DNA from 3 places in the Leptothrix mechoopdaensis genome. Region 3 is predicted to be linked to each of the others. Evidence: predicted binding sites of a transcription regulator. Region 3 holds the regulator's gene; each other region holds the start of a gene.
What was found. Region 3 encodes LexA, which represses DNA repair genes until DNA is damaged. Its sites were predicted from a motif close to ACTGTATNNNNATACAGT; they were not measured.
Positions count from the first base shown of each region.

Region 1: the regulator LexA is predicted to act here: its motif matches at 5,110-5,127, upstream of ACWA7K_RS10395 (PA0069 family radical SAM protein).
Region 2: the regulator LexA is predicted to act here: its motif matches at 8,073-8,090, upstream of recA (recombinase RecA).

Region 1 is NZ_CM132699.1:2,373,489-2,384,116, reverse strand. It holds gene ACWA7K_RS10410 (3',5'-nucleoside bisphosphate phosphatase) at 1-640, opposite strand, end outside; gene ACWA7K_RS10405 (putative bifunctional diguanylate cyclase/phosphodiesterase) at 637-3,987, opposite strand; gene ACWA7K_RS10400 (transporter substrate-binding domain-containing protein) at 3,984-4,934, opposite strand; gene ACWA7K_RS10395 (PA0069 family radical SAM protein) at 5,150-6,325, shown strand; gene ACWA7K_RS10390 (response regulator) at 6,340-8,019, opposite strand; gene dnaJ (molecular chaperone DnaJ) at 8,208-9,353, opposite strand; gene dnaK (molecular chaperone DnaK) at 9,515-10,628, opposite strand, start outside.
Region 2 is NZ_CM132699.1:4,824,233-4,834,860, reverse strand. It holds gene ACWA7K_RS21170 (rod shape-determining protein) at 1-803, shown strand, start outside; gene mreC (rod shape-determining protein MreC) at 866-1,816, shown strand; gene mreD (rod shape-determining protein MreD) at 1,813-2,331, shown strand; gene mrdA (penicillin-binding protein 2) at 2,357-4,489, shown strand; gene rodA (rod shape-determining protein RodA) at 4,486-5,640, shown strand; gene ACWA7K_RS21145 (sensor histidine kinase) at 5,656-7,206, opposite strand; gene ACWA7K_RS21140 (response regulator transcription factor) at 7,240-7,911, opposite strand; gene recA (recombinase RecA) at 8,129-9,184, shown strand; gene recX (recombination regulator RecX) at 9,290-9,757, shown strand; gene sucC (ADP-forming succinate--CoA ligase subunit beta) at 9,937-10,628, shown strand, end outside.
Region 3 is NZ_CM132699.1:2,030,865-2,041,492, forward strand. It holds gene mltB (lytic murein transglycosylase B) at 1-376, shown strand, start outside; gene ACWA7K_RS08970 (ATP-binding cassette domain-containing protein) at 451-2,430, shown strand; gene ACWA7K_RS08975 (hypothetical protein) at 2,497-3,642, shown strand; gene ACWA7K_RS08980 (MarR family winged helix-turn-helix transcriptional regulator) at 3,730-4,200, shown strand; gene ACWA7K_RS08985 (organic hydroperoxide resistance protein) at 4,311-4,739, shown strand; gene ACWA7K_RS08990 (asparaginase) at 4,756-5,766, opposite strand; gene lexA (transcriptional repressor LexA) at 5,855-6,544, shown strand; gene ACWA7K_RS09000 (hypothetical protein) at 6,794-7,180, shown strand; gene mnmH (tRNA 2-selenouridine(34) synthase MnmH) at 7,228-8,292, shown strand; gene phbB (acetoacetyl-CoA reductase) at 8,460-9,197, opposite strand; gene phaC (class I poly(R)-hydroxyalkanoic acid synthase) at 9,371-10,628, opposite strand, start outside.

The DNA of each region.
Region 1 (10,628 bases), 340 kb from region 3:
CGTATTCCTCGGTCGGGCTGAAGCGGTAGCGGCCCGGGTGGGCGACGACGGCGATGCCGCCGGCCTCGGTGATCCAGCGCACGGCGTCGCCCAGCGAGGCCCAGCGGTGCGGCACGAAGCCGGGCTTGCCGTCGGTCAGGAACTTGCGGAACACCTCGGGCGTGTCGTGGCAGACGCCGGCCTCGACCAGGTAGCGGGCGAAATGCGTGCGCGAGATCAGGTCGGGGTTGCCGACGTACTTCAGCGCGCCCTCGAACGCGCCGGGAATGCCGACCGCCGCGAGCCCGGCGGCCATGTCGCGGGCCCGGGCCTCGCGTCCGCCGCGGGTGCTGCCCAGGCCGGCCTGCAGCTGCGCGTCCTCGGGGTCGAAGCCCAGGCCGACGATGTGGACGGTCTCGCCGCAGAAGCTGACCGAGACCTCGACGCCGCTGAGCCAGGCGACGCCGGCAGCCCGGGCAGCATCGCGTGCGCGCAGCTGGCCGCCGATCTCGTCATGGTCCGTCAGCGCCCACAGCTCGACGCCGTTGGCGGCCGCCCGCTCGGCCAGGGCCTCGGGGCTCAGGGTGCCGTCCGAGACGGTGGAATGGCAGTGCAGGTCGGCGTTGAGGAAGCTCACCGGGCCATTGTAGGAAGGCGTCATCCGGCGCGTGCGGGTTCACCCTTGGACCCGACCTGCGCGGAGGGTCCGTCGGCCAGTTTCGGCAGCCATGCGCGCGCCTCGGAGGCCGGGCGCGGCTTGCTGAACAGGTAGCCCTGCGCCGACTCGCAGCCCAGCTCGCGCAGGTAGGCCAGCTGCTCCTCGGTCTCGACACCTTCGGCGACCACCGAGATGCCGAGGTTGCGGCCCATCGCGACCATGGTCTGGACCAGCTGCGCGCCGCTGATGTCACCCGGCAGGTCCCGCACGAAGCTGCGGTCGATCTTGAGCTTGGAGACCGGGAAGCGCCGCAGGTAGGCCAGCGACGAATAGCCGGTGCCGAAGTCGTCGATCGCCAGCTGCACGCCGGTCGAACGCAGGTTGTGCAGGAAGGCCTCGGCGCGTTCGCCCTGTTCCATCAGGCCGGATTCGGTGATCTCCAGCTCCAGCCGGCTGGCCGGCAGGCCGCTGGCCTGCAGCGCGGCGCGGATGCGCTCGTCGGTCTGGCCGCGCCGGACCTCCAGCGGCGACAGGTTGATCGCGATGCGGCCGAAGTCCAGGCCCTCGTCCAGCCAGGCGCGGCCCTGCCGGCACGCTTCCTGGGTCACCCAGGCGCCCAGCGCGGTGATCTGGCCGGTCTCCTCCAGCACCGGGATGAACTCGGCCGGACCGACCGGCGGCAGGCCCGGCTGGTTCAGCCGCACCAGCGCCTCCAGCCCGATCAGGCGGCGGTCGGCGATGCGGTAGAGCGGCTGGTAGAACAGCTCGAACTCGCGCTGCTCCAGCGCGCGGCGCAGGCGGGTGTCGAGCGTCAGCTTGTTCTGCGCGGCGGCGGTCAGGCTCTCGGTGTAGAAGCGGTAGGTGCCGCGGCCGGCGCGCTTGGCCTGGTACATCGCGGCGTCGGCATCGCGCACCAGCTCGCCGGCCTCATGCGCGTCCTCGGGGTAGAGGCTGATGCCGATGCTCGACTGCACGTAGACGTCCTGACCGGCGATGTGGAAGGGCGCCTCCAGCAGCGCCAGCAGCTCCTGCGCGACCTGGGCCGCCTCGGGCGCCTCGTGCAGCTGTTCGAGCACGAGGATGAACTCGTCGCCGCCGAGCCGGCCGAGCGTGTCCTCGCGCCGCGTGCGCGTGACCAGGCGCTGCGCGACGGCTTCCAGCAGCCGGTCGCCGGCGGCATGGCCCAGGCTGTCGTTGACGGTCTTGAAGTTGTCGAGGTCGATGAACAGCACCGCGACGCGGCGCTGCGCGCGTTCGGCCGCCGCGATCGCCCGGTCGAGCCGGTTGAGCACCAGCATCCGGTTGGGCAGCTGCGTCAGCGGGTCGAAATGGGCCATGTGCTGCAGCTGCGCCTCGGCCTGCTTCTGCGCGGTGATGTCGGTGAAGACGGTGACGTAGTGGGTCGGCTCGCCGAGGTCGTTGCGCACCGTGCTGATCGACGTCCACTGCGTGTAGAGCTCGCCGTTCTTGCGCCGGTTCTGGATCTCGCCCTGCCAGCGCCCGTGGGTCAGCAGGTCTTCCCACAGCGCCGAGAAGAACGCCGGATCGTGGCGGCCGGAGGTCAGCAGCTTGGGCGACTGCCCGGCCACGTCGGCCTCGGTGTAGCCGGTGATCTCGGTGTAGGCGCGGTTGACCGAGACGATGCGCGGGCGCAGGTCCGTCACCATCACGCCGTCCTGCGTGCTCTCCAGCGCGGCGGCATGCAGGCGCACCCGTGCCAGCGACTCCTGCAGGCGCGCGTCGCGGCTCAGCCGGGCCAGCGCGTGCGACAGGTCCAGGCCCAGTTCGCGCACGACGTCGAGCTGGTCGGGGTCATCCGGGTCCAGCCGCGCGCCGGCCAGCATCAGCACCGCGACGACCGCTTCGGCGTTGCGCACCGGCAGGGCCAGCAGGTCCAGCGCCTCGCCGGACGGCGTGCGCACGCAGCCCGGACGCCATTGCGCCAGGCCGCTGAGCTGCGCCTGGGCCAGCGCGGCGGCGTGGCTGTGCGTGGCCGGCGGCAGCGAGGCGGCACACAGGTCCATCAACGCGGCCTCGCCATGCTGGGCGCGCAGGCGAGGCGTGCGGCCGGGACCGCCGGCCTCCACCAGCCAGGCCAGCTGCAGCCCGGCCTCGCTGATGGCGACGCGGGTGACGCGGTCGAACAGCTCATGCGCCGAACGGGCCCAGACGATCGCCTGGTCGACGTGGCTCTTGAAGCGGTGCAGCCGGCCACGGTCCTGTTCACGCTGGCCGGCGGCCTGTCCGGCGCTGACGTCGCGCGACTGCCAGACCACCATCGCCGTGCCCGGCATCGCCTGCACGCGGGCCTCGTACCAGCGCGGTCCCTGTTCGGTGTCGAGGCTGTAGGCCAGGCTCTGGACCCGCCCGCTGGCCAGCGCCGAGCGCACCGTGGCGACCATGCGTTCGCGCAGCGGCCGTTCGGCCAGGTCGAGCGGCAGGTCACGTGCCGGACCGGCCAGGCGCTGGCCTTCGCCGTCGATGACCCAGTAGGGGTCCGGCAGCGACCGGGCGGCGCGCTGCGCCAGGTCGGGCTGCGGATCCAGCGGGTCGAGCAGCGCCGGCAGGCTGTCCTGCATCAGGTCGGGCCGGCGGGCACCGTCGGCCGGTCGGGTGATGTCGACGATCTCGGCGCGGCGGCTGGCCGCTTCCCGGGCCTTGCGCGACAGCCGCAGGCGGCCGATCAGCGTGGCGGCCGACAGGGCGGCCAGCAGCAGCACCAGCGTGGCCTGACGCTGCTGGCTCTGCACGATCCGTTCGAGCACCAGGTGCTCGACCCGTTCGAGCTCCATCGCCATCGCCACCGTCTCGCGCTGGCTGGCCACGGCCTGCGGGCCCAGCACCCAGTCCGAAGGACCGTGTGTCAGCTGCTGGTGCAGCAGGCGGATCCCGTCGCGGAAGCGGCGTGCGGCACTGGCAACCTGTCGGGCGGTGTCGGCATCGTGGCTGACCTGTTCGGCCAGGCGCTGCCAGGTGTCCAGCATCGACAGCGCGGTCTGCAGTTCGGCGACCTGGGTCAGACGGGCCTCCGGCGGTCGACCACCGGTTCCACCTTCATCGGCATGGGACGCGGGTGCATCGGCCCGCACCAGCGGCGCGGTCGGGCGGGTCGGCTGCGCGGCGGCCTTCTCGCGTGCCAGGCCCTGGGCCTGCTCGACATGGCGCAGCGTCTCGGCGAGCGCGTCTTCCAGCGCATGCATGTGCTCGAAGCGGTCCGACCAGGCCTGGTGGACCCAGGCGATGCCGCCCAGCGAGGTCGCCAGGCAGCACAGCACCAGCGCCCAGACCGGCACGCGCAGACCGGCCTGCAGCAGCGCGCGTCGCCAGCTCGACGGGCGGCGGCCACTCAAGGCAGTTCTCCCGCCGTCGGGTCGGCCTTGACCGCACTGGCGTCCGATGCGGCAACCGGCTCGCCGGTCACGCGCAGGTCGCGTCGGCCGAGCGCGCTGGCCTGGGCGGCCGCGTCGACATGACGGCGCGCCAGCGTGACCTCGGCCTGCGTGTAACCCAGATCCCGCACCAGCTGCAGATGGGGCGGCGTGCCCAGGTAACGTCCCAGCGCGGCGTCGAATGCCGGCAGACGCGGATCGCCCGGTCGCCAGCCATAGGCCGGCAGGCCGATGTCCCGGTCGGGATCGAGATCGGCCGGCTCGATCACCTCGACGTCTGCGGACCGCCGCGCCAGGTGGCGCAGCGACGGCGCCGACAGCGCGAAGGCCGCCACGTCGCCGGACCGCAGCGCGGCCAGCGCCTCGCCGATGTCCTGCACCGTCACCAGGTTGCGCGAGGCGACCCCGTGGCTGCGCGCCTGACGGGCCTCCGCCGCCCCTTCGAGCACGGCGATCTTCAGGCCGTTGTCGCCGCTCAGGTCGGCCAGGTTGCGGATGTGCTCGGGGTTGCCGCGCCGCACCAGCAAGGCGGTGCCCACCGCCAGCGTCGGGCGGCTGAAGGCGACCCGGCGGCTGCGGTCGGGGGTGATGAACAGGCCGGACGCGATGACGTCGATGCGGCCCAGTTCGAGCTGGTGGATCAGCCTCGGCAAGGGCACGTGGATCCAGACCGGCTCGGGTTCGCCCAGCGCCCGCAGCGTGGCGCGCAGCACCTCGGCCGCTTCGCCGCTGACGCGGCCCTGCTCGTCGATCTCGACATAGGGCGGCTCGACCGCATAGCCGACCCGCAGCGGCATCCCGCGGGGCTCGTCATGCAGGCCCGGGCGGGCACGCCAGACCAGCCCCAGGGCGAGCACGGTGCTCGCGATCAGCGACAGCAGCAGCCAGGCGACAGGCCTCTTCAACATCCCGGATTCCATCCCTGCGGCTCAGGAGCAGCCGTCCATGATTCATTCGGTCGATTGTGTTCCAGCCCAAGCGAGCGGCCGGAAGCCACGTCGCCATCAGCGGGGATATTGCGCACCGCGCTGCGCCACGTCGGCGCCAGCGCGGTCCGGACCGGCCGGAAACCCGGTTTCGAGAGCTGTATATTCATACAGCCCATAGCCGCCGGAGCCCTGCCATGCAAGCCGAACCACCCGATCCCGACGCGATGCCTGAAGTTCCGGCGATCGGGCCCGCAGACGGCCCGATGCCGCCGGTGCGCGGACGCGGCACCGGCTGGCGCATCGCCCACCGCTTCGAGACCGACCAGCGCCAGGCGGTCGACGACGGCTGGCCCGGTGATGACGAGCCGGCCGATACGACCGACGAGCCGCCACGCGGCCCGCGCACCACCGTGCGGATCGAGCAGGCCGGCCGCATCCTGAGCCGCAACGACTCGCCCGACGTGCCCTTCGAGCAGGCCGCCAACCCCTACCGGGGCTGCGAACACGGCTGCATCTACTGCTATGCGCGGCCGACCCACAGCTACCTGAACCTGTCGCCGGGGCTGGACTTCGAGACCCAGCTGGTCGCCAAGGCGAATGCGGCCGAACGGCTGCGCGCCGAGCTGGCGCGGCCGGGTTATCGGCCCAGCCCGATCAACATCGGCTCGGCCACCGACGCCTACCAGCCGATCGAGCGCAGCCATCGGCTGACCCGTGCGCTGCTGGAGGTGCTCGACGAGACCCGCCACCCGGCCACGATCGTGACCAAGTCCGGCGGCATCGTGCGGGACCTCGATCTGCTGGCGCGCATGGCCGCGCGCCGGCAGCTGATCGTGTTCGTCAGCGTGACCTCGCTGGATGCGCGCCTGTCGGCCCGGCTCGAACCGCGCGCGGCGGCGCCGGCACGGCGGCTGGCGGCGATCCGGGCGCTGGCGCAGGCGGGGGTCTGGGTCGGCGTCAACGTCGCGCCCATCATCCCGTTCGTCAACGAGCCCGAGATCGAGCAGATCCTCGAAGCCGCCGCCGAGGCCGGCGCCCGCAGCGCGCACTGGACCGTCGTGCGCCTGCCGTGGGAGGTCGCGCCGCTGTTCCGTGACTGGCTGCAGGCCCATCTGCCCGACCGCGCCGACCGCGTCATGGCCCGGATCCGCGAGATGCGTGGCGGGCGCGACTACGACGCCAACTTCGCCAGCCGCATGAAGGGGCAGGGCACCTGGGCGGCGCTGCTGCGCCAGCGGGTCGAGAAGGGCGCCGCGCGGGTCGGCCTGGTGCGCGAGACGCCGGTGCTCGACGTCAGCGCCTTCGTGCCGCCGCGCCGGCCGGTCGTTCTGTCCGGTCGCGGGGGCGGTCCGCAGCAGGCGCTGTTCTGAGCGGCCGGCCCGGGTCACACCGTCGGCAGCGCCGGTACCTCGGGCGCCGCGTCCACCTTGACGACCCGGTCCAGCCGCAGCGCCAGGCCGCCGGGGCTGCGGCCGTTCTCGTTCAGGCTGATGCGGGTGCCTTTGGCGCAGTGCTGCTTGAGCAGGCCGTCGACCTGGTCGCGCAAGGCCGCGTGCTCCGCGATGCGGCTCTCGTAGCGTTGCAGCACCTTGGCGGCCAGTTCCAGCAGCTTGGCGTTGAGGGTCTTGCGGGCCTGGCCGATGAGGGTGCGCACCGCCGCATCCGGATCGCCCTTGATGCTGTGGTTCATGGCCTTCTCGGCCGCCGCCGAGACCGCCTGGTAGGCCGACGCGATCAGGCCCCGGTAGGCGTCATGGCCGCGCGTGGCCGCCGACAGCAGGTCGACGGCGGCCTTCGAGACACAGGCGCGCAGGGCGATGTCGCGCACCCATTCCTCGGCCTGCGGCAGCTGCACCTCGGTGCGGCCGAGCAGCGACAGCAGCGCGATCAGGTTGCTGGCGGCCTCGAAGTCGAAGTCTTCCTCGTGGATCCCGTCAGCCAGCTCGCGGACCTGCTCGACCACCGCGCCGATGCGCCGCTCGCCCAGCGTGCGCAGCACGTTGACGACGGCTTGCATGCGTTCGAGGCGCGCACTGCCGGGGTTCTTCTCGATCAGGTGGTCCAGGTTGCCGGCCACGCGCTGGAAGGCCCGCGGGTCGGACGAGTCGAAGCGCATCAGCGCCAGCAGCAGCAGCGACTGGGCGTCGAACATCTTGCTCGACAGGCCCGTCACCATCGCGCGTTCCAGCGCCTTCATGGCCTCGGGCCACTCGCCGACGTAGAAGCCCAGCGTGCCGAATTTCTGCAGCCGCGTGATGCTGGCCGGCGTGATGTCGCAGGCGCGCCGGTAGGTCGCCAGCGCCTCGACCAGGTCGCCCTGCTCGACCTGCACGCGGCCCATCACGTCGTAGGCATCGGCAAAGCCGGTGTTGTTGCTGATCAGGTTCTCGAGCGTGCGGCGGGCCTGCTGCGGCGTGCCGCCTTCCATCTCGGCCCGGGCGATGCCCAGGCGGGCCCACGGCAGCGCGCGGGTCGCGCGGATGGCCTCGAAGACCGCACGCGCGTCGTCGTGCCGGTCCAGGCGCAGCAGCAGCTCGGCGCCGATGCGGGCGGCGTAGAGCCAGAACTCGCCGCGTTCGTTGAAGCGGGTCATGCAATGGCCGGCCGCGTCGATCAGCCGGCCCTGCTCGATGGCGTCGAAGATCGGCTTGAGCACCCGCTTGCGGTGACGCGCCTGGCGCACCCGCTCGCGCAGCGCCTCGGCGTTGTGCGGCTTGAGCAGGTAGCTGTCGAGCGCGGATTCGGCCGCCTCGGCCACCTTGGCGTAGGTCGCCTCGCCGGTGACCATCACGAACACGGTCGAGAAGGGCAGCAGCTGGGCCCGGCGCAGCTCGTCGAGCAGTTCCTGGCCGTTCATCGCCTGCTGGTCGAAGAACTGCTCGCAGACCACCACGTCGTACTGGCGGTGTTCCAGCAGCCGGCGGGCGTCGACCGTGCGACCGCACTGGTTGACGATGCCCACGCCCATCTCCCGCAGCATGCCCACGAGCGTGCTCCGGGACGTCACGTTGCCGTCGATCACCAGGGCTCGGCAGGTCTGCAGGTCGGGGTCGGCTCTTGTCATGGGGGGGCGGTCGCGGTTGGGTGGTCCCGTGTGGCCGGCGCCCGCAGGCGCCATTCACGCCCTTGCAAGATCGGCACCGGCTTTGCCGACTTGAGCAGATCCCCGCACATCGCCGGCGCGGCGCATGAAAAAGGCCGCACGAGGCGGCCTGGTTCACGATCGGCTGGGGCCGGCAGCGCCGGCCGGCCTCACTTGAAGAGGTCCTTGACCCGGTCGGTCCAGCTCTTGGCGTTGGGCGAGTGCTTGTCGCCGCCCTTGCGGAACGAGTCGTCGAGCTCCTTGAGCAGCTTGCGCTGGTGCTCGGTCAGCTTGACCGGCGTCTCGGCGGCGATGTGGCAGTACAGGTCGCCCGGATAGCTGGAGCGGATGCCCTTGATGCCCTTGCCGCGCAGCCGGAAGGTCTTGCCGTGCTGGGTGCCCTCGGGCAGCTCGATCTCGGCCGAGCCGTTCAGCGTCGGCACCTCGATCGTGCCGCCCAGCGCCACGGTGGTCAGCGGCACCGGCACGGTGCAGTGCAGGTCGTCGCCGTCGCGCTCGAAGATGTCGTGCTGCTTGATGCGGATCTCGACGTACAGGTCGCCGGCCGGACCGCCATGCGTGCCGGGCTCGCCGTGGCCGCGCAGGGCGATGCGCTGGCCCTCGTTGATGCCGGCGGGGATCTTGACCTCCAGCGTCTTCTGCTTCTTCAGCTTGCCCGCGCCGTTGCAGGTCGTGCAGGGGTCCGGGATGATCTTGCCGCTGCCGTGGCAATGGGGGCAGGTCTGCTGGATGCTGAAGAAGCCCTGGCGCATGTGCACCGTGCCCGAGCCGTGGCAGGTCGTGCAGGTCTTGGCGCTGGTGCCGGGCTTGGCGCCGCTGCCGTGGCAGGTATCGCATTCCTCCCAGGTGGGGATGCGGATCTGGCTTTCCTTGCCGTGGGCCGCTTCCTCCAGCGTGATCTCCATCGCGTAGGACAGGTCCGCGCCGCGGTAGACCTGCTGGCCGCCGCCGCGCCGGCCGCCGCCGCCCTGGCCGAAGATGTCGCCAAAGATGTCCCCGAAGGCCTCGGCGAAGCCGCCGTAGCCTTCCGCGCCCGGGCGGAATCCCGCCCCGCCGGCGTTCGGATCGACACCGGCGTGGCCGTACTGGTCGTAGGCCTGACGCTTCTGCGCGTCGGAGAGCATCTCGTAGGCCTCCTTGACCTCCTTGAACTTCTCCTCGGCTTCCTTGGCCCCGTCGCCCTGGTTGCGGTCGGGGTGGTACTTCATGGCCAGCTTGCGGTAGGCCTTCTTGATCTCGTCCTCGGTGGCGTTCTTGGCCAGTCCGAGGACCTCGTAGTAGTCGCGCTTTGCCATGGGCGTGCTGCCTGCTGGTCGCTGCGGGCCGGTCATGCCGGCGTCGAGCGGGTCGATGATGCGGGAACGCCGCGCCGGGTCGCAGAACGGTCTGCGGCCCTGACGCGGCGGTGGATCAGGGCCTCGTCACCGCCTCTCGGCGGCGCCGGGCCGGGCCGGTGTCAGCCCTTCTTGACTTCCTTGAACTCGGCGTCGACCACGTCGGCGTCATCGGCCTTGGCCGAGCCGCCGGCCGCACCGGCGGGCTGGCCTTCGGCCGCACCACCGGCCGCCGCCTGCTGCGCCTGCATGTCGGCGTAGACCTTCTCGCCAAGCTTCTGGCTGGCCGTCATCAGCGCGTTGGTGCGGGACTCGATGGCGTCCTTGTCCTCGCCCTTCAGCGCTTCTTCCAGCTCCTTGATCGCCAGCTCGATCTTGTCCTTCTCGCCGGCTTCGAGCTTGTCGCCGTACTCGGTCAGCGACTTGCGCACCGAGTGCACCATCGCGTCTCCCTGGTTGCGCGCCTGGATGACTTCGAGCTTCTTCTTGTCCTCGGCCGCATTGGCCTCGGCGTCGCGCACCATCTTCTGGATCTCTTCTTCCGACAGGCCCGAGTTCGCCTTGATGGTGATCTTGTTTTCCTTGCCGGTCGCCTTGTCCTTGGCGCCGACGTGCAGGATGCCGTTGGCGTCGATGTCGAAGGTCACCTCGATCTGCGGCGTGCCTCGCGCGGCCGGCGGGATGCCCTCGAGGTTGAACTCGCCCAGGCTCTTGTTGCCGGCGGCCATCTCGCGCTCGCCCTGGTAGACCTTGATCGTCACGGCCGGCTGGTTGTCGTCGGCGGTCGAGAAGGTCTGCGAGAACTTGGTCGGGATGGTCGTGTTCTTGGCGATCATCTTGGTCATCACGCCGCCCAGCGTCTCGATGCCCAGGCTCAGCGGGGTGACGTCGAGCAGCAGCACGTCCTTGCGCTCGCCGCCCAGGACCTGGCCCTGGATGGCGGCACCGACGGCCACGGCCTCGTCAGGGTTGACGTCCTTGCGCGGCTCCTTGCCGAAGAACTCCTTGACCTTGTCCTGCACCTTGGGCATGCGGGTCATGCCGCCGACCAGGATGATGTCGTCGATCTGCGCAGCGCTGACGCCGGCGTCCTTCATCGCGGTGCGGCACGGGGCGATCGTGCGCTCGATCAGCTCCTCGACCAGGCTCTCCAGCTTGGCGCGGTTGAGCTTGACGTTGAGGTGCTTCGGGCCAGTCGCATCGGCCGTGATGTAGGGCAGGTTGACGTCGGTGGAG
Region 2 (10,628 bases), 2.3 Mb from region 3:
TGATCGCCGACTTCACCGTCACCGAGCAGATGCTCAAGCAGTTCATCAAGATGGTGCACCCGCGCTCGCTGCTGCGGCCGAGCCCGCGCATCATCATCTGCGTGCCCTGCGGTTCGACCCAGGTCGAGCGCCGCGCGATCCGCGAATCCGCCCTCGGCGCCGGCGCCAGCGAGGTCTACCTGATCGAGGAACCGATGGCCGCCGCGATCGGCGCCGGGCTGCCGGTCAGCGAGGCCTCGGGCTCGATGGTCGTCGACATCGGCGGCGGCACCACCGAGGTCGGCGTGATCTCGCTCGGCGGCATGGTCTACAAGGGCTCGGTGCGGGTCGGCGGCGACAAGTTCGACGAGGCCATCATCAACTACATCCGCCGCAACTACGGCATGTTGATCGGCGAGCCCACCGCCGAAGCCATCAAGAAGGAAATCGGCAGCGCCTTCCCGGGCTCCGAGGTCAAGGAGATGGAGGTCAAGGGCCGCAACCTCTCCGAAGGCGTGCCGCGCAGCTTCACGGTCTCGTCCAATGAGATCCTCGAAGCCTTGACCGACCCGCTCAACCAGATCGTCTCCAGCGTCAAGAAGGCGCTGGAGCAGACCCCGCCGGAACTGGGCGCCGACATCGCCGAGCGCGGGATGATGCTGACCGGCGGCGGCGCGCTGCTGCGTGACCTGGACCGCCTGCTGGCCGAAGAGACCGGCCTGCCGGTGCTCGTGGCCGAGGACCCGCTGTCCTGCGTCGTGCGCGGATGCGGCATGGCGCTCGAACGCATGGAGCGCCTGGGCTCGATCTTCACGTCGGAATGACACGGGCCGCCCGTCACGCGCCGCACCGGCGTGTGACCACGGCCTGATCGGACGCGACGGACATGCCGCTCGGCTCCCTCGATCGCACCCCACCGCCTTTCTTCCGCCAGGGCCCCTCGGCCCTGACGCGGCTGGTGTTCTTCGCCTCGGCCGCGGTCTTCCTGATGGCGGCGGATACCCGGCTCGGCCTGGGCCAGCCGGTGCGCTCGATCATCGCGATGGCCCTGCACCCGATCGAATTGGCGCTGCTCGCGCCGGTCCGCGGCATCGGCAACGCGAGCGACTACCTGGGCGGCGTCGCGCAGGCCCGGCAAGACGCCGAAGTCGCGCGCGCGGAAGCCCGCCGGCAGGCCGAACGCGCCTTGCCGGTCGAACAGCTGATGCACGAGAACGCGCAGCTGCGCAGCCTGCTCGAACTGCGTGACCGCCTGGCGCTGCGCAGCCACGCCGCCGAAGTGCTCTACGAGGCGACCGACCCCTACAGCCGCAAGGTCGTCATCGACAAGGGCGAGCAGGCCGGCCTGATGCAGGGCTCGCCGGTGATCGACGCACGCGGCGTGCTGGGCCAGGTCACGCGGCTGTATGCGCTGACGGCCGAGGTCACGCTGCTGGTCGACCGCGACGCCGCGATCCCGGTCCTGAACCGCCGCACCCAGCAACGCAACGTCGCCTATGGGGCGCCGGCCAGCGACGGCATGGAGCTGCGCTTCGTGGCCGCCAACGCCGATGTCCGGGACGGCGACGAGCTGCAGACCTCCGGCCTGGACGGCGTCTACCCGCCGGGCCTGGCGGTGGCGCGGGTCGTGAGCCTCGAACGCCGGACCCAGAACGACTTCGCCCGCATCCTGCTGCAGCCGCTGGCCCAGGCCGACGGCGTGCGCCACGTGCTGGTGATCGACCCGATCGGCACCCAGCTGCCGGCTCGCCCCGAGGTGGCCGCGCCGGCCGCCTCGACGCCCGCCGGCCGGGCCAACCCGAGGCGGCCCCAGTCGCCTGCCGGGAGCCGGCCATGATGCCCCGCATCGGTGACCAGCTGCTGCTGCCGGTCAACCCGTGGTTCATGTGGGGCAGCCTGCTGCTGGCCCTGGCCGTCAACATGATTCCGCTGGGCCGCCAGCCGGCCCTGCCCGACCTCGTCGCCGTCGTGCTGGTGTTCTGGAACGTGCACCAGCCGCGCCGCGTCGGTGTCGGCGCGGCCTTCGTGTTCGGCCTGCTGATGGACGTCCACGAAGGCGCGCTGCTCGGCCAGCACGCGCTGGCCTACACGCTGCTGAGCTACTTCGCGATCACGATCCATCGCCGCCTGCTGTGGTTCACGGCACCGGCGCAGGCCCTGCACGTGCTGCCGCTGATGGCGGCCGCGCACCTCGTGACGCTGCTGCTGCGGCTGGCCTCGGGCGGCGATTTCCCGGGCTGGGAGCTGCTGCTGTCGCCGCTGTTCGAGGCCCTGCTGTGGCCGGTCGTGAGCCTGCTGCTGCTGGCCCCGCAGCGGCGCGCGCCCGATCCCGACAAGCACCGGCCGCTTTGACGCCGCCCCCGGGGGCCCCACCGCGATGATCGAGCTGCGCAACGTCGAACAGGAGCTGGAGCGATTTCGCACCCGCCTGATCGTGGCCGCGCTGCTGGTGCTGGTCTGCTTCAGCCTGCTGGTGATGCGGCTGGTGCACCTGCAGATCGTCACGCACGACGAGCTGTCGACCCAGGCCGAGAACAACCGCATCGCGGTGGTGCCGATCGTCCCGAACCGCGGCCTGATCGTCGACCGCAACGGCGTCGTGCTGGCCGACAACTACTCGGCCTACACGCTGGAGATCAACCGCTCGCAGCTCACCGGCCCGCTCGACGAGGTGATCGACCAGCTCGCCGAGGTGATCGAGATCCAGCCGCGCGACCGGCGCCGCTTCCGTCGCCTGATGGAGGACAGCAAGAGCTTCGAGTCGCTGCCGATCCGCACCAAGCTGAGCGACGCCGAGGTCGCCCGCTTCACCGCCCAGCGCTACCGCTTTCCCGGCGTCGAGATCAAGGCGCGGCTGTTCCGCAACTACCCCTACGGCGAGCTGGCCAGCCACGTGCTCGGCTACATCGGCCGCATCAACCAGACCGAGAAGGCCGCGATGGACGAGTGGTCCGAGGAGGACTACGCCAACTACCGCGGCACCGAGGTGATCGGCAAGCTCGGCATCGAGCAGCGCTACGAGCGCGAGCTGCACGGCATCACCGGCGTCGAGGAGGTCGAGACCAGCGCCGGCGGCCGGCCGGTGCGGCGGCTGCGCTCGGAGCCGTCGTCGCCCGGCAGCACCGTGCGGCTGTCGATCGACATCAAGCTGCAGGCGCTGATCGAGCGCCTCTACGGCGACCGGCGCGGCGCGCTGGTGGCGATCGATCCGCGCAGCGGCGAGGTGCTCGCCTTCGTCAGCAAGCCGACCTTCGACCCGAACCTGTTCGTCGACGGCATCGACCAGGACAGCTGGAAGGAACTCAACGAGTCGATCGACAAGCCGCTGCTGAACCGCGCGCTCAAGGGCACCTATCCGCCTGGATCGACCTTCAAGCCCTTCATGGCGATGGCCGCGCTGAACACCGGCAAGCGCAGCGCGACGCAGATCATCAACGACACCGGCTCGTTCATGTTCGGCAACCACCGTTTCCGCAGCCACGGCGACACCGGGCTCGGGCCGGTCGACATGGTCAAGTCGATCGTGCTGTCGAGCAACGTCTACTACTACTCGCTGGCCAACGAGATGGGCGTGGACCTGATGCACCAGCAGCTCGAACCCTTCAGCTTCGGCCGCCGCACCGGCATCGACCTGGACGGCGAGGCCACTGGCGACCTGCCGTCGACCGAGTGGAAGCGCCGCAAGTACAAGCGCCCGGACCAGCAGCGCTGGTACGCGGGCGAGACCATCTCGCTGGGCATCGGCCAGGGCTACAACAACTTCACGATGGTGCAGCTCGCGCATGCGCTGGCGACGCTGGTCTCGGGTGGCCAGCGGCATGAGCCGCGGGTCGTGCGCGAGATCGAGAACGTCGTCACCCACGAGCGCCGTCCGCCGCCCGGCGAGCCGCTGGAGGCGCTGCCGTTCAAGCACGAGCATGTCGAGGTGATCCGCCGCGCGATGCATGGCGTGACGACCGAGGGCACGTCGACCCGCGTCTTCGCCGGTGCGCCCTACGCCAGCGGCGGCAAGACGGGCACGGCCCAGGCCAAGAGCGTCGGCCAGAACGAGAAGTACAACGCCGCCAAGATGGCCGAGTACTTCCGCGACCACTCGCTCTACACGGCCTTCGCGCCGCTGGACGAACCGACCGTCGCGCTGGCGGTGATCGTCGAGAACGCCGGCTTCGGCGCCGAGGCCGCCGCGCCGATCGCCCGTCGCGTGCTCGACTACCTGCTGTCCGGCCAGTACCCCAGCGAGGAAGACATCGAGCTGACCCGCATCGGCAAGTCCGGCGCACCGGTCGGCCAGTCGCGCCGGGCCGCCGACATCCCGATGCCCACGCTGATGAACGCCGGCATCGCGACACCGGCGGCCGCGTCGGACGCGGCCTCGGCGGCCTCCGGCGCGGCCTCGTCCACTCCCGCGCCCGCGCGCCCGGCCACGGCGCAGCCGCCTGCATCGGCAGCCTCCGCCGCCCCGGTCGCCGCCGCGGCCTCCCCGCCCGCCCTGCTGATGCGACGCCGATGAACCAGCCCTTCAACCAACTGACGCTGCGCCAGCGCCTGCGGCCGTGGTTCGACGGCTTCGACGTGCCGCTGGTCTGCGCCATCCTGCTGCTGTGCGGCTGCGGCCTGCTGGCGATGTACTCGGCCGGCTTCGACCACGGCACCCGCTTCGTCGACCACGCCCGCAACATGATGCTGGCCGCGCTGATCCTGTTCCTGGTCGCGCAGGTGCCGCCACAACGGCTGATGGCCATGGCCGTGCCGCTCTACACCCTCGGCATGCTGCTGCTGGTGGCCACCGCGCTGTTCGGACTGACGAAGAAGGGGGCAACCCGCTGGCTCAACGTCGGCGTGGTGATCCAGCCCAGCGAGATCCTCAAGATCGCCACGCCGCTGGTGCTGGCCTGGTGGTTCCAGCGCCGCGAGGGCCGCGCGCAGACGCGCCACTTCGTCGTCGCCGGCGCCCTGCTGCTGCTGCCCGCCGCGCTGATCGCCAAGCAGCCCGACCTCGGCACCGCCATCCTGGTCCTGTCGGCCGGCTTCTTCGTGATCTTCTTCGCCGGCCTGTCCTGGCGGCTGATCATCCCGGTGGCGACCATCGGCGTGATCGGCATCATCGCGCTGGTGCTGGCCGGGCCGACCCTGTGCGAGCCGGGCGTCAACTGGGTCGTCCTGCACGACTACCAGAAGAACCGCATCTGCACCCTGCTCGACCCGACCAAGGACCCGCTCGGCAAGGGCTTCCACATCATCCAGGGGATGATCGCGATCGGCTCGGGCGGGGTCACCGGCAAGGGCTTCATGAAGGGCACGCAGACCCACCTCGAGTTCATCCCCGAGCGCACCACCGACTTCATCTTCGCGGCCTACGCCGAAGAGTTCGGCCTGATCGGCGCGCTCGTGCTGCTGGTCGGCTTCACCTTCCTGATCCTGCGCGGCCTGGCCATCTCGTTCGCGGCGCCCAGCGTGTTCTCGCGCCTGCTGGGCGGTGCGATCACGATGAGCTTCTTCACCTACGCGATGGTCAACATGGGCATGGTCAGCGGCATCCTGCCGGTGGTCGGCGTGCCGCTGCCCTTCGTCAGCTATGGCGGCACCGCGATGGTGATGCTGGGCCTGTCGCTGGGCATCCTGATGTCGATCTCGCGCTCGCGCGGCCTGATGCAGCGCTGAGCCGGCCCGCCGGTTTCAGGCGGCGCCGTCGGCCACCGGCTGCGGGACCGGAGCGGCCGGCGACGCGGCGGCGGCCGGTGGCAGCTGGCGCGGCAGGCGCACCGTGAAGCGGGCGCCCGGACCCTCGCCCGGCGGCACCTGGTGCGGCGCGCGGGCATCGTCCAGCATGATCGCCGTGCCGTGCTGCGCGGCAATCTCCGCCACGATGGCCAGGCCCAGCCCCGAGCCGTCGACCGTCGTTCCGAGCGCCCGGTAGAAGGGCTGGAAGACCAGCTCGCGTTCGCTCTCCGGGATGCCCGGGCCCGAGTCCTCGACCTGCAGCACGACCACCTGGCCGAACGGATCGACCAGCAGCCGCACCGTCACCGTGCCACGCACCGGCGTGTACTGCAGCGCGTTGTCGACCAGATTGGCCACCAGCTCGCGCAGCATCAGCGGGATGCCGAGCACGTGGCAGTCATGGGCCGGATCACCGTCATCGCTCTCGCCGCCCGGCCCCTCGAAACCGAGGTCGATGCCCTTGTCGAGCGCCTTGGGCACGAAGTCGCGCACCACGTCCACGGCCAGCTCGCGCAGGTCCAGCGGGACCCGGGCGGCGTTCGTCGCCTGGGCATCGGTGCGGGCCATCGACAGCAGCTGGTTGACCATGTGCGCGGCACGCTGCGAGGCATTGGCCATGTGTTCGAGCGACTCGCGCAACGAGCGCGGATCGCCGTTGCCATCGGCAATCGCACGCGCGGCCAGCTCGGCCTGCATCCGCAACCCCGCCAGCGGCGTCTTGAGCTGGTGCGCCGCGTCGGCCAGGAAGCGCTTCTGCGTCGCCATCGAGTCCTGCTGGCGGTCGAGCAGGTCGTTGATCGCCTGGACCAGCGGCGAGACCTCCTCGGGCACGTCGAGCACGTCGATCGGCGACAGGTCGTCGCTGGGTCGCTGGCGGATGCGCTGCTGAAGCGCGTTCAAAGGCGCCAGGCCACGCGCCAGCGCGAACCAGACCAGCAGCACCGCCACCGGCAGGATCACGAACTGCGGCAGGATGACGCCCTTGATGATCTCGGTGGCCAGGCGCGAGCGCTTGGTCAGCGTCTCGGCCACCTGCACCAGCGCGGGCCGATCCAGCCCCGGCAGCTCGACCCATTCGTAGGCCACGCGCACGCTGTCGCCGAGCATCTCGTCGTCGCGCAGCATCGGCTCGCCCGGGCGGGGCGGTTCGCCTTCGTGCGGCACGGGCAGATCGCGGTCACCGCTGACGAACTCGCCGCGCGCCCCCAGCACCTGGTAGTAGACGTTGTCGACCTCGTCGGCGCGGAACAGCCGGGCGGTCTCGCGCGGCAGGTCGAAGCCCAGGCCGCCGGGCCGCACCTCGATGCGCTGGGCCAGCGTGCGGACCGACTCGCGCAGCGCGCGGTCATAGGGCTTGCTCGCGATGCCCTGCGCGGCCAGCCAGGTCAGCGCCAGGCTCATCGGCCAGATCACCAGCAGCGGGGCGAGCATCCAGTCCAGGATCTCGCCGAACAGCGAACGCTGCTCGCGCCGCCGCGCCAGTCCGGCCAGCGCCGGGCGCTTCATGCGGTGAGGCCGGTCACGGGGCCGAGGTCCGCATCACGCCGGGATCTTCTCGAGGCAGTAGCCCAGGCCGCGCACCGTCGCGATGCGGATGGGGCCCTGCTCGATCTTCTTGCGCAGGCGATGGATGTAGACCTCGATCGCGTTGTTGCTGACTTCCTCGCCCCATTCGCACAGCCGCTCGACCAGCTGGTCCTTGCTGACAAGCCGGCCGGCGCGCTGCAGCAGCACTTCCAGCAGGCTCAGCTCGCGCGCCGACAGGTCGACCATCTGCTCGTTGATGTAGGCCACGCGCCCGGTCGCGTCGAAGCTCAGCGGACCGTGGCGGATGATGGCGCTGGCCGACCCCAGGCCGCGCCGCGTCAGCGCCCGCACGCGGGCTTCCAGTTCCTGCAGCGAGAACGGCTTGGCCATGTAGTCGTCGGCGCCCAGATCGAGGCCCTTGACACGCTGCTCGACGCTGTCGGCCGCCGTCAGGATCAGCACCGGCACCGACGAACCGCGAGAACGCAGCTTCTTGAGCACCTCCAGCCCGTGCAGCTTGGGCAGGCCGAGGTCGAGGATCAGCAGGTCGAACTCGTGTGCGGCGAGAGCGGCATCGGCCTCCGAACCGCTGCCCACATGGTCGACCGCGTAACCGGCCGCGCGCAGGCTGCGCAGCAGGCCGTCAGCCAGGACCTGGTCATCTTCGGCAATCAGGATGCGCATCGTGGTGTCTCCTCGCGGGCTGCCCGGATGCCCCGGGGCGTTGTCTGGTACTGAACCCGGTCATTGTAGGAAGCGCTCACAGTCGGCCTCCATCGGTGTTGTCGCGGTGCGGCATGCAGAATCCGGCGCTCGCTCCGGCGCATGCGACATGCTTTCCCGGTACTGTACAAACATCCAGCACTTCAACATAATGGCAACCAAACCCACGGAGAAACGCATGGACGCGAGCACCGCGAAGTCCGCCCTCAGCGGCGAAAAGGCCAAGGCCCTGCAGGCCGCGCTGGCCCAGATCGAGAAGCAGTTCGGCAAGGGCTCGATCATGCGGCTCGGCGAAGGCGAGGTGATCGAGGACATCCAGGTCGTCTCCACCGGCTCGCTCGGCCTGGACGTCGCGCTGGGCGTCGGCGGCCTGCCGCGCGGCCGCGTCATCGAGATCTACGGGCCGGAATCCTCGGGCAAGACCACGCTGACGCTGCAGGTCATCTCCGAGATGCAGAAGCTCTCCGGCGTCTGCGCCTTCATCGACGCCGAACACGCGCTCGACGCCCAGTACGCCCAGAAGCTCGGTGTCAACCTGCAGGACCTGCTGATCAGCCAGCCCGACACCGGCGAACAGGCCCTCGAGATCGTCGACGCGCTGGTGCGTTCCGGTTCGGTCGACCTGATCGTCGTCGACTCGGTCGCCGCGCTGACCCCGAAGGCCGAACTCGAAGGCGAGATGGGCGACGCCCTGCCCGGCCTGCAGGCCCGCCTGATGAGCCAGGCGCTACGCAAGCTGACCGCCACGATCAAGAAGACCAACTGCATGGTCATCTTCATCAACCAGATCCGCATGAAGATCGGCGTGATGTTCGGCAGCCCCGAGACCACCACCGGCGGCAACGCGCTGAAGTTCTATTCCTCGGTCCGCCTCGACATCCGTCGCATCGGCAGCATCAAGAAGGGCGAGGAGGTCATCGGCAGCGAGACCAAGGTCAAGGTCGTCAAGAACAAGGTCGCGCCGCCATTCAAGACCGCCGAGTTCGACATCCTCTACGGTGAAGGCATCAGCCGCGAAGGCGAGATCATCGACATGGGCGTGATCGCCAAGGTCGTCGACAAGTCCGGCGCCTGGTACGCCTACAACGGCGAGAAGATCGGCCAGGGCAAGGACAACGCCCGCGAGTTCCTGCGCGAAAACCCGGCGCTGGCCGTCGAGATCGAGAACAAGATCCGCGACTCGCTGGGCATCGCCCTGCTGCCCTCGGGCGGATCGGACGCCGCGGCCGCCTGATCGGCGACGCGCGCCCCGCGCGATCCATGACACCCCCAAGGCCCGGCGCTCGACCGGGCCTTGTCGTTTCCGGCCGCACCGTACAAGCCTCTTCTCCACCTCGCCATGGCCACCACGACGCTGTCGCTCAAGGCGCGAGCGCTCAAGCTGCTGACCGCACGTGAGCACTCGCGCGCCGAACTGACGCGCAAGCTCACGCCGCATCTGCAGGACGGCGACGACCTCGCCGCCGTCCTGGACGACCTGACGCTGCGCGGCTACCTCGACGAGGCGCGTTACGTGGCCTCGGTCGTGCACCGCCGCGCCGCGCGCAGCGGCACGCGCCTGATCCGGCAGGAACTGCAGGCCCAGGGCATCGCCCCCGAACTGATGGCGGGTGCGCTCGGCGAATTGCGGGATGGCGAACTCGGCCGCGCGCGCGACCTGTGGGAACGCCGATATGGGGCCGACCCGGCCGATGCCCGGGAAGCGGCCCGGCAACAGCGTTTCCTGCTCTCGCGCGGCTTCAGCAGCGAGGTCGTGCGCCAGGTCGTCCGCTGGCGAGGAGGCGGCCGGGAACCATCCGAAGAATGATGGACCGCATGCTGAATATCGCCGCACGACCGTACGGTTGCGGCAGTGCAACATGCTAGAGTGCCGCCGCGCCGTCGGCCTTGCGTGACCCTCACGCCCGCCCCAGGACGCCCCCTGACACGGCCTCGAAGCCGCGCTGTTCCCACCGTCCTCCCCAGGACCACGCACACACCACACCCATGAAGATCCACGAGTACCAAGGCAAGGAAATCCTGCGCCAGTTCGACGTGCCGGTGCCCCGCGGCTATCCGGCGTTCACGGTCCAGGAGGCGGCCGAGGCCGCGCAGAAGCTGGGCGGCCCGGTGTGGGTGGTCAAGGCCCAGATCCACGCCGGTGGCCGTGGCAAGGGCGGCGGCGTCAAGCTCGCGCGCTCGATGGACGACCTGCAGACGCTGGCCGGCCAGATCCTGGGCATGCAGCTGGTCACGCACCAGACCGGCCCGGAAGGCCAGAAGGTGCGTCGCCTCTACATCGAGGAAGGCGCCGACATCCGCAAGGAGTACTACGTCTCGCTGGTCACCGACCGCCAGAGCCAGAAGGTCGCCTTCATCGCGTCGAGCGAAGGCGGCATGGACATCGAGGAAGTCGCCCATTCGACCCCCGAGAAGATCATCACCGAGGTGATCGATCCGCTGACCGGCCTGGGTGCCGCGCAGGCCGAGAAGATCGCCCGCGCCATCGGCCTGGGCGACGTGTCGATCGCGCAGGCCGTCACGCTGTTCCAGAACCTGTACCGCTGCTACATGGAGACGGACGCCTCGCTGGTCGAGATCAACCCGCTGAACTGCGACTCGAACGGCAAGCTGATCGCGCTGGACGCCAAGTTCAACTTCGACAGTAACGCGCTGTTCCGCCACCCCGAGATCGTGGC
Region 3 (10,628 bases):
GCTGCACGAGAGCCCCGTCGACGCGATCGGCAGCGTCGCGAACTTCCTGGCCGCCCACGGCTGGCAGGCCGGCATGCCCAGCACCTACGGCATCACGCCGCCCAGCCAGGCCGATGCGCTGGCCACGCTGATGGCGCCCGACATCAAGCCCAGCTTCGCGCCGCTGGCGATGGCCCAGCTCGGCGCCGCGCTCGACGAGGCCGCGCTCGAACATGGCGGGCCGCTGGCGCTGATCCGGCTCGAGAACGGTGACACGGCCGAGCCCACCTTCATGGCCGGCACGCAGAATTTCTGGGTGCTGACCCGCTACAACTGGTCGGCCTACTACGCCAGCGCCGTGCTCGAACTGGGCCGGGCCATCGCCCAGTCCCGCTGAGGGCGGCCGCGCCTCAGCCGTCACCCGCTCGCCACCACGCCTCGCCGCCCCGTCTCCTTCCTTTCCCGGTCCCCATGCTCCAACTCAAGAACATCACGCTGCGACGCGGCACCAAGGTCGTGCTCGACAGCACCGGCTTCACGCTGCAGCCGGGCGAGAAGGCCAGCCTGGTCGGCCGCAACGGCGCGGGCAAGTCCAGCCTGTTCGCGCTGCTGACCGACCGGCTGCAGGCCGATGCCGGCGAGGTCGAGATGCCGCCGCGCTGGCGCCTGGCCGAGGTCGCGCAGAACATGCCCGAGACCGACATGCCGGCGACCGACTTCGTGCTGGAAGGCGACACGCCGCTGATGGCCGCCCGCGCCGCGCTGGCCGCCGCCGAGGCCGCCGAGGACGGCCACGCGATCGCCGATGCCCACGTCGCGCTGGCCGAGGCCGGCGACTTCGACGCCCGCTCGCGCGGCCAGTCGCTGCTGATGGGCCTGGGCTTCACGATGGCGCAGGTCGACGCGCCGGTGAACAGCTTCTCCGGCGGCTGGCGCATGCGCCTGCAGCTGGCCCGCGCGCTGATGTGCCCGAGCGACCTGCTGCTGCTCGACGAGCCGACCAACCACCTGGACCTCGACGCGCTGGTCTGGCTCGAAGCCTGGCTGCAGCGCTATGAAGGCACGATGCTGGTGATCAGCCACGACCGCGAGTTCCTCGACGCGATCACCCGCGTGACGCTGCATCTGGACGAGTCGAAGCTGACCCGCTACGGCGGCAACTACAGCAGCTTCGAGGTCATGCGCGCCGAGCGCATGGAGCAGCAGCAGTCGGCCTTCTCGCGCCAGCAGGAGAAGGTGGCGCAGCTGCAGCGCTTCATCGACCGCTTCAAGGCCAAGGCCAGCAAGGCCAAGCAGGCGCAGAGCCGCGTCAAGGCCCTGGCCCGGATGGAGAAGCTCGCGCCCATCCTCACCAGCGCCGACTTCGAGTTCGAGTTCCGCGAGCCCGCCAGCCTGCCCAACCCGATGCTCGTGCTGAGCGACCTGCAGGTCGGCTATCGCGGCAGCGACGGCGCGCCGGACGTGCCCATCGTCCACCGCATCAACAAGAGCGTGCTGCCGGGCCAGCGCATCGGCATCCTCGGCGCCAACGGCCAGGGCAAGTCGACGCTGGTCAAGACGCTGGCGCGCACGCTGCCGGCGCTGGACGGCCACATCCAGGAAGGCAAGGGCCTGGCGATCGGCTACTTCGCGCAGCAGGAGATGGACGTGCTGCGGCCGGACGAAGGCCCGCTGCAGCACATGATCCGGCTGGCTCGCGACGTGAGCCCGCAGGCGCGCGAACAGGAGCTGCGCGACTTCCTCGGCCGCTTCCGCTTCGTCGGTGACATGGTCGCCCAGGCGGTCGGCAGCCTGTCGGGTGGCGAGAAGGCGCGGCTGGTGCTGGCGATGCTGGTCTGGCAGCGCCCCAACCTGCTGCTGCTGGACGAACCGACCAACCACCTGGACCTGACCACCCGCGAGGCGCTGAGCCTGGCGCTCAACGAATACGAGGGTTCGGTGATGCTGGTCAGCCACGACCGCGCGCTGCTGCGCGAGGTCTGCGACGAGTTCTGGCTGGTCGCGCACGGCAAGGTCGAACCGTTCGACGGCGATCTGGACGACTACCAGAAGTGGCTGCTCGAACAGAGCCGCGAGACCCAGCGTGCCGCGCGCGAGGCGCAGAACGCCGGCAAGTCCGCCAGCGTCGTGACCGGCAAGACCGCATCGGCCCCGAGCCCGGCACCGACCTCCGCCAACCGCGAGGACCGCAAGGCGGCGGCCGAGGCGCGCCAGAAGCGCGCCGAGCGGGTCCGGCCGATCAAGAAGGAACAGACCGCCGTCGAGGCCCGACTGGCCAAGGCGCAGGCCGAACACGACCAGTTGCTGGCCGGCCTGGGCGACGCCGGCCTGAGCCCGGCCGACCGCGCCGAACAGGGTCGCCGCGTCAAGGCGCTGGCCGACGAGATCGAGACGCTGGAGATGCGCTGGCTGGAACTCGGCGAGGCGCTGGAAGCGATCGACGCCAGCTGATCCGGTGCGGTCGGCATCACAAAAGACTGGATGTTCATACAGTCTTTTGTGGCAGACTGGCACGCCATGAGCCGAGCCAGCCCCCGCCGTGTCCAGCGCGCCCCGGAGCGACGCGCCCCGCGTGTCACCTTGCCGGAGGTGCCGGTCCCAGGGCCAGCGTTGACGCTGTTCGATCTGCCCGAGGCGGGCGCCCCGCCCCGGCGCCGAGGTCGCCCGCCGCAGCACGGTTCGGTCGATGCCGCGGCCGGTGCGGCCGACACGCTGCGCGAACAACCCTGGCCTTTGGCGCGCCGCCGGAGTCCGACCGCAGCTGACGATGACGTCGTGCCGGCCGTCGTCGTCCCCGAGACCTGCCAGAGCCTGCTGCGCGCCAACGATCACCACGACCTGCCCTGCCCGCTGGTCGCCAACGCCTACCGCGTCGAGCCCGCATCGGGCGACAACCCGGCGCGCATCCACGCCAAGGTCAACGCCCCGCAGCGCCTGCGCGAGGCCTTGCGCCGCCCCGGTCTGGTGGCCCGGCCGATCCAGCTCGGCACGCTGGTCGACCCTTACCTGGCCGTCGAACGCGAACAGCGCCTGACCCGCGCGCTGCTCGAAGTGCTGGCCGAGGCGCGTCACCCGGTCGGTCTGGTCAGCGCGTCGCCCGCCATCGTGCGCGACCTGGATCTGCTGGCCGACCTCGCCAGCCGCGATCAGGCCCTGGTGCTGATGCGCATCGCGCCGCAGATCTGCCCGCTCGGACTGGTGACCGACCCGGCCACATCCGAATCCGCGCCGGTGGCCGGTGCGCCCTTGGCAAGAAGGCGCGGACGCAAGCCCGTGGCAGCCGCGCCCGGTGCCACCCAGCGCGAACAGCTGGCGGCCAGCGCCTGGCTGCAGTCGCTGAAGAAGCTGGCGGCGGCCGGTGTCCGGGTCGGCGTGCTGCTCGATCTCGCGGGCGAAGGACACGACCCTGCCGAGCTTCTGGCGCCCGACGCGGATCCGGATCGGCGCGCCGCCTGGCTGGCGCTGTTCGCCCTGCTGCAAGCGGCGGGTGCCCGGCTGTGGCGCTGCACGCTGCCCGGCGATCGCCTGGACGACCGGCTGGCCTTGGCCGATCTGGCCGCGCAGGCAGGCCTGTCCGGCGACCTGCCCGCGCTGGATGCCCGTCCCTTCGTGCCACCCGCACCCTTGCCTGCACCCGCGCCCCGGCAGGTCACGCTGTTCTGACGGGGCTGCGCCGATGTGGCGACCCGGGCACGCAGCGAAAGACCATATTGCGAACGATTAGATTGTGCGCAATGTAAAGTGCGCCACATGACGTCCAGCCCGCAGCAATCGATCGAACCCGCCTTGCCCGACGACGGCCTGCGGCTGGATCAGCAGCTGTGTTTTGCGCTGTATTCCGCCTCGCTGGCGATGACCAAGGTCTACCGCCCGCTGCTGGATGCGATGGGCCTGACCTACCCGCAGTACCTCGTGATGCTGGTGCTCTGGGAACGCGAGGTCGTCTCGGTGGGCGAACTGGGCGAACACCTGAACCTCGATTCCGGCACCTTGACGCCCTTGCTCAAGCGCCTGGAAGCACAGGGTCGCCTGGTCCGCAACCGCAGCGCGAGTGACGAGCGGCGGGTCGAGGTCAGCCTGACCGACGACGGCCGCGCGCTGCGAGCGCAGGCCCGCGAGATCCCGCCGCGCATCCTCGGCGGCCTCGGCTGCACGCTCGACGAACTGGGTTCGCTGACACGCCGGTTGCAGTCGCTGAGACAGACGCTGCAGGACCGCTGACCACCCGCGACAGCCGCGCGCCACCCGAACGAATTCCCGCCCGCCCGTATTCCCACCCGCCCATATTCCCACCCGCCCATGTCCGGGCATTCCACCGAAAGGACCTTCCGATGGCTCTCCAGCAAGTTCTCTACACCGCCCACGCCACCTCGACCGGCGGCCGTGACGGCAGCTCGCAGTCCGACGACGGCCGCCTGTCGGTCAAGCTGTCCGTGCCCAAGGGCCTGGGCGGCGACGACGGCGCCGGCACCAACCCCGAGCAGCTGTTCGCCGCCGGCTATTCGGCCTGCTTCCTGGGCGCGCTGAAGTTCGTCGCCGGTCAGAAGAAGGTCGCCCTGCCGTCGAACGTGACCATCAGCGCCGACATCGGCATCGGCCCGATCCCGAACGGCTTCGGCATCCAGGCCGCGCTGCAGGTCTCGATCCCCGGCATGGACCGTGGCCAGGCCGAAGAGCTGGTGCAGGCCGCCCACATCGTCTGCCCCTACTCGAACGCGACGCGCGGCAACATCGACGTCAACCTGACGACGGTGGTCTGACGCGACACCGGGCTGCTCAGCTGCGCTGCCGGGCGACCAGCAGCTGCAGCAGCAGCTCGACCCGAGCCTGTGCCGGCGTCAGCCCGCCCGCGCTCGGCAGCGTCTCGGCGGCGGCCGGCAGGATCACGCCGGCGCCGTGACGCAAGGCGCGCAGCACCGCGACGCCCTCGCGGCTGGCGCGCATCAGGCTGGACCGCAGTTCCTCGTGCAGCGTGCCGTTGCCGGTGCAGGCCACCACGATGCCCTGCACACCGGCATCGAGCAGCAGGTCGACGATGCGGCCATCGGCACCGCCGTGGCTGACGACGATCTGCACCTCCGGCCAGATCTCGGCCGACAGGACCCCCAGGCCCAAGGCCTCGCCGACCGGCCAGTCACGCAGCTGACGCAGCCGGCCTTCCTCGACAAAGCCGATCGCTCCGGCATCGCCGGCACTGAACGCGTCGGTCCGATAGGGATGCACCTTGCGGACCTCGAGGCCGCTCCACACCGTGCCCGCCACCATCGCCACGACCCCGCGTGCGTTCGGCTGGCGAGCCAGGCCGATCGCCTGACGCAGGTTGGCGGGCCCGTCGGCCTCGGATGAACTCGCCGGCCGCATCGCGGCGGTCAGAACGACCGGCTTGCCAGGCGCCAGCACCCGCTGCAGCAGATAGGCGGTTTCCTCCAGCGTGTCGGTGCCGTGCGTGATGACGACGCCGGCCACCTCGTCACGGGCCAGATGGCTGGCAACCCGCTCGGCGATGCGGCGCCAGACGGCATGGCTCATGTCCTTGCTGTCGATCTGGGCGACCTGTTCGGCCTCCAGCCGCAGGCCGCTGGCCACCCCATCGTCCAGTCCGGGTACGCCGTCGAGCAGGTCCGCCACGCTCACCACCCCGGCGCTGTAGCCGACGTTGTCGCGTGCATGGCCGGCCTTGCCGGAGATGGTGCCGCCGGTGCCGAGCACGACGACCGTTCGCGCCAGCCCCGGTTCGGCCGGCTCGGTGACATTCGCTTGGGTTACTTCGTTCGGATGGCTTGTCATGTCCTGGGAACTGGATAAAAATACAGATACTGGATGAACAGCCAGTGCCCACGCCAACCGGCGCCGGGCGTCCAGCCGGCGAGGCCACGTGAACGACAGCCCCAAATTGACCGCGCGACAGCAGCAGGTGCTCGACCTGATCCAGAGCAGCATCGAGCGCACCGGCGCCCCGCCCACGCGGGCCGAGATCGCCGCCGAACTTGGCTTCAAGTCCGCCAACGCTGCCGAGGAACACCTGCAGGCGCTGGCCCGCAAGGGCGTCATCGAACTGCTGGGCGGCACCTCGCGAGGCATCCGTTTGCAGTCTGACACACTGCGTTCGATCCATGAATCACGCCTGCGCGGCATCGGCCAGCAGTTCAACCTGCCGCTCGCGTCGCTGGCGCAGCTGACCTTGCCGCTGGTCGGTCGCGTCGCCGCCGGTCACCCGATCCTGGCCCAGGAACACGTCGACCAGACCTACACGGTCGAGGCCCACCTGTTCGCCCGCAAGCCCGATTTCCTGCTGAAGGTGCGCGGCATGAGCATGCGCGATGCCGGCATCCTCGATGGCGACCTGCTCGCCGTGCAGCGCGCCAGCGAGGCCAAGAACGGCCAGATCGTCGTGGCGCGGCTGGGTGACGAGGTCACCGTCAAGCGCTTCCGCCGCAGCAAGTCGGGCATCGAGCTGATCCCCGAGAACCCCGACTTCGACATCATCCACGTCGGTGACGGCAGCCCCGAGTTCACGCTCGAGGGCCTGGCCGTCGGGCTGATCCGCAACACGATGCTGATGTAGCCAGGCCCTGCGCCGAAGGAAACCGAGTCCTTCGGCGCAACACGAGGCTTCCCCCGTGACGCAATGCCAGCGACCGGCCCCCGAGCTCAAGGGAGCGAGCTGCGCCGCGCGATCGGATTGCCGATACAACCGACAGACGCGTTCAACAGACGCAACCGACGGCAGCCTGCTGGCAAGCCGCGTGGCAACACGCGGGCGCATGACTTCCGTCCCTCGAGAAACACCCGAGACACCCGACCGGAGTTCGTGATGCAACGTTGGCTACAGCAGTGGATTCTTGACCTGGGCGCCGGCTTCATGCCGCAAGCCGCCCTTCCCGCCATCGACCCGCGTGCGCCCAGCGCCATGGCGGCCCGGGGCCTCGTGCCCCATGCCGCACCGCGCCGCGGCCGGGCCAGGCGTGCGGTCGTCGTGACCAACCGCCCGGCCACCACCGGCATCGGCCGATCGCTCGACCCCGCAGCCGATGCCGACAAGGGCCACCGGGTGCGCCTGAGCGTCGACCCGGCCGATGCCAGCCGCACGCGCATCTGCGGCCGCATGGCAGACGTCTGCGACGCGCTGGACGCGCTGATCGACCGGGAAGCCGCCCAGGCGGCAGCTCTGGCGGTCCGGGCCACCGGCTGGAGCGACTGAGATCGGCTGACCACGCCCGAGGGCACCGGCCGCACGACAATCGCGGCATGAGTCTTCAACGAGTTGCCGTGCCGGACGCCCTCCAGGCATTGGAAAGCTACAGCGCCATCATCGATGTGCGCTCTCCCGCCGAATATGCCGAGGATCACCTGCCCGGCGCCGTCAACTGGCCGGTGCTGGACGACGAGGAGCGCCGCATCGTCGGCACGCTCTACAAGCAGGTCTCGGCCTTCGAGGCCCGCAAGCGCGGCGCGGCGCTGGTGGCCCGCCGGATCGCCGATCACCTCGACCAGTGGGTCGCGCCGGTCGACAAGCACTGGCGTCCGCTGGTGTACTGCTGGCGCGGCGGGGATCGTTCCGGGACGATGTCGTGGTTTCTCGACCGGGTCGGCTTTCGCGCGCAGGTGATCGATGGTGGCTACAAGGCCTATCGCAACCAGGTCCGTGAAGACCTCGAAACCTGGCCCGATCGATTCGAGTGGCGCGTGCTCTGCGGCAAGACCGGCTCGGGCAAGACGCGCCTGCTGCACGAGCTGGCCCGACAGGGCGCCCAGGTGCTCGACCTGGAAGGCCTGGCCGTTCACCGCGGTTCGGTCCTCGGCTTGCCACCGGGCGAGACGCAGCCCAGCCAGAAGATGCTCGACAGCCGGATCTGGCAGGCCCTGCGCGGCTTCGATCCGTCCCGGCCGGTCCACGTCGAGAGCGAGAGCAAGAAGCTCGGCCAGCGCTGGTTGCCCGAGGCCCTGATCGCCCGCATGCGCGCGCACGGTCGCTGCGTGCTGGTCGAGATGTCGGACGACGCGCGACTTCAGCTGCTGCTGGAGGACTACGACCACCTGCACCGTGACCCGGAGAACTTCTGCCGCTTGCTCGACGGACTGGTCGAACTGCGGGGCCGCGAACGGGTCAAGCAGTGGCAGGCCCAGGCCCGCGCCGGCGAGACCGCTGCCGTGTTCCGGGACCTGATGCAGCAGCACTACGACCCGGGCTACATGAGCTCGCTGGCCCAGCACTTCGAGGGCCTGAAGGCGGCTCGGACACTCGTGCTGGCCGATGGCGGCGCGGCGAGCCTGGCGGCTGCGGCGGCGGAGCTGATCGCTGCCGAGGGCTGAAGCAGCCCTGGAACGACAAACGGCGCTGTCCGAGGGCAGCGCCGTTTGTTCTTGATGGATGAGAGCAGTGAAGTCCGTTGACTGCCACCGCCCCCCACGACCGGCCCTGCAGGGCCGGTCGCTTCGTCAGGCAGGAAAGGGTCCTCAGGACCCTTTCCGGTCCTGACTCAGCCCATGTGCAGGCCGCCGTTGCAGCTGAAGTCCGCACCGGTCGTGAAGCCCGAATCGTCGCCGGCCAGCCAGCCAACGATCGAGGCGATCTCCTCCGGCGTACCCAGGCGCTTGACCGGGATCGTCGCGACGATCTTCTCGAGCACTTCCGGCTTGATCGCGCGGACCATGTCGGTGCCGATGTAGCCCGGGCTGACGGTGTTCACGGTGACACCCTTGGCGGCCAGTTCCTGCGCCAGGGCCATCGTGAAGCCGTGCATGCCGGCCTTGGCGGCCGAGTAGTTGGTCTGACCGGCCTGACCCTTCTCGCCGTTGACCGACGAGATCTGGATGATGCGACCGAAGCCGCGCTCGGCCATGTCCGCCACCACCTGCTTGGTGACGTTGAACATCGACGTCAGGTTGGTGCTGATGACGGCTTCCCAGTCTTCCTTGCTCATCTTCAGGAACATGCGGTCGCGCGTGATGCCGGCGTTGTTGACCAGCACGTCGATCGGACCGTGTTCGGCCTTGGCCTTGGCGAACGCCTCGACGGTCGAGTCCCAGTCGGCGACGTTGCCGGCCGATGCGTAGAAGGTGTAGCCAAGGACGCGCTGTTCCTCGATCCACTTGACGTGGTCACGGCTCGGGCCGCAGCCGGCGATGACCTTGAAACCGTCCTTCGCCAGACGCTGGCAGATGGCGGTACCAATGCCACCCATGCCACCCGTCACATACGCCACTTTCTGTGCCATTGCTCTGCTCCTCTGTGCAAGTCGATCCTGGACGGCCGCATCATCGCGCGGCCGGATCGGTTCACGGGTCCGTACTCACCCCGTATCGTTCGCGGCCCGCCTCGTGATGAGGAACAGGCCGGTCTCCTGTCCGGCGCTCGACGGTCAGCGCCGGATTGCTCACGTCGTGGTCCTCAGACCTTCTGCTTCACGTAGCGGCCCGGTGCCGGCTCGATCGCCTTGTACTTGCGGTTGCCCGGCGTCTTCGGTGCGGCCTTGAGCTTGCCGCCGTTGGCCTTGAGCCAGTCGGACCAGTCCGGCCACCAGCTGCCGGCGTTGTCGGTGGCGCCTTCGAGCCACTGGTCGGCGGTCTTGGGCAGCTTGTCGTTGGTCCAGAAGTTGCGCTTCTTCTTGGCCGGCGGGTTGATCACGCCGGCGATGTGGCCGGAGGCACCCAGCACGAACCGCAGCTTGCCCTTGAGGACCTTGGTGTTGAGGTAGGCGGAGTCCCACGGAACGATGTGGTCCTCGCGCGAGGCGTAGATGTAGAACGGCGCCTCGATCTTGCCGAGGTCGACCTTCTCGCCGCAGACCGTGGCGGCGCCTGGCACCTTGAGCTTGTCCTCGAGGTAGGTGTTGCGCAGGTACCAGCAGTACATCGGACCCGGCAGGTTGGTGCTGTCGGAGTTCCAGTACAGCAGGTCGAACGGCGGCGGCGTCTCGCCCTTGAGGTAGTTGCCGACGACGTAGTTCCAGACCAGGTCGTTCGGGCGCAGGAAGCTGAAGGTGGCCGACAGTTCCTTGCCCTTGAGCAAGGCCGGACCCTTCGGGGCCTTCTCGCCGATGGTCATCTCGCGGACCTTGACCATCGCCTCGTCGATGAACAGGTCCAGCACGCCGGTGGCGCTGAAGTCGAGGAAGGTGGTCAGCAGCGTGACGCTGGCCGCCGGTTGTTCGCCGCGCGCGGCCAGCACGGCCAGGGCGGTGCTCAGCAGCGTGCCGCCGACGCAGAAGCCCAGCATGTTGAACTTCTCGCTGCCAGTGATCTCGCCGACCACCGAGATCGCCTTGATGACGGCGTGCTCGATGTAGTCGTCCCAGGTCTTGGCGGCCAGGCTCTCGTCCGGATTGCGCCAGCTGACGACGAACACGCGATGGCCCTGCGCGACCGTGTACCGGATCAGCGAGTTGTCCGGCTGCAAGTCCATGATGTAGAACTTGTTGATGCAGGGCGGCACGAACAGCATCGGGCGCTCATGCACCTGCTCGGTCAGCGGCTTGTATTCGAGCAGCTGGAACAGCTCGTTCTCGAACACCACCGAGCCCTCGGTCGTGGCGACGTTGCGGCCGACCTCGAACAGGCTCTCGTCGGTCTGCGACACATGGCCCTGGCGGATGTCGTTGAGCAGGTGCTGCATGCCCAGCGCGATGCTCTCGCCCTTGGTCTCGATG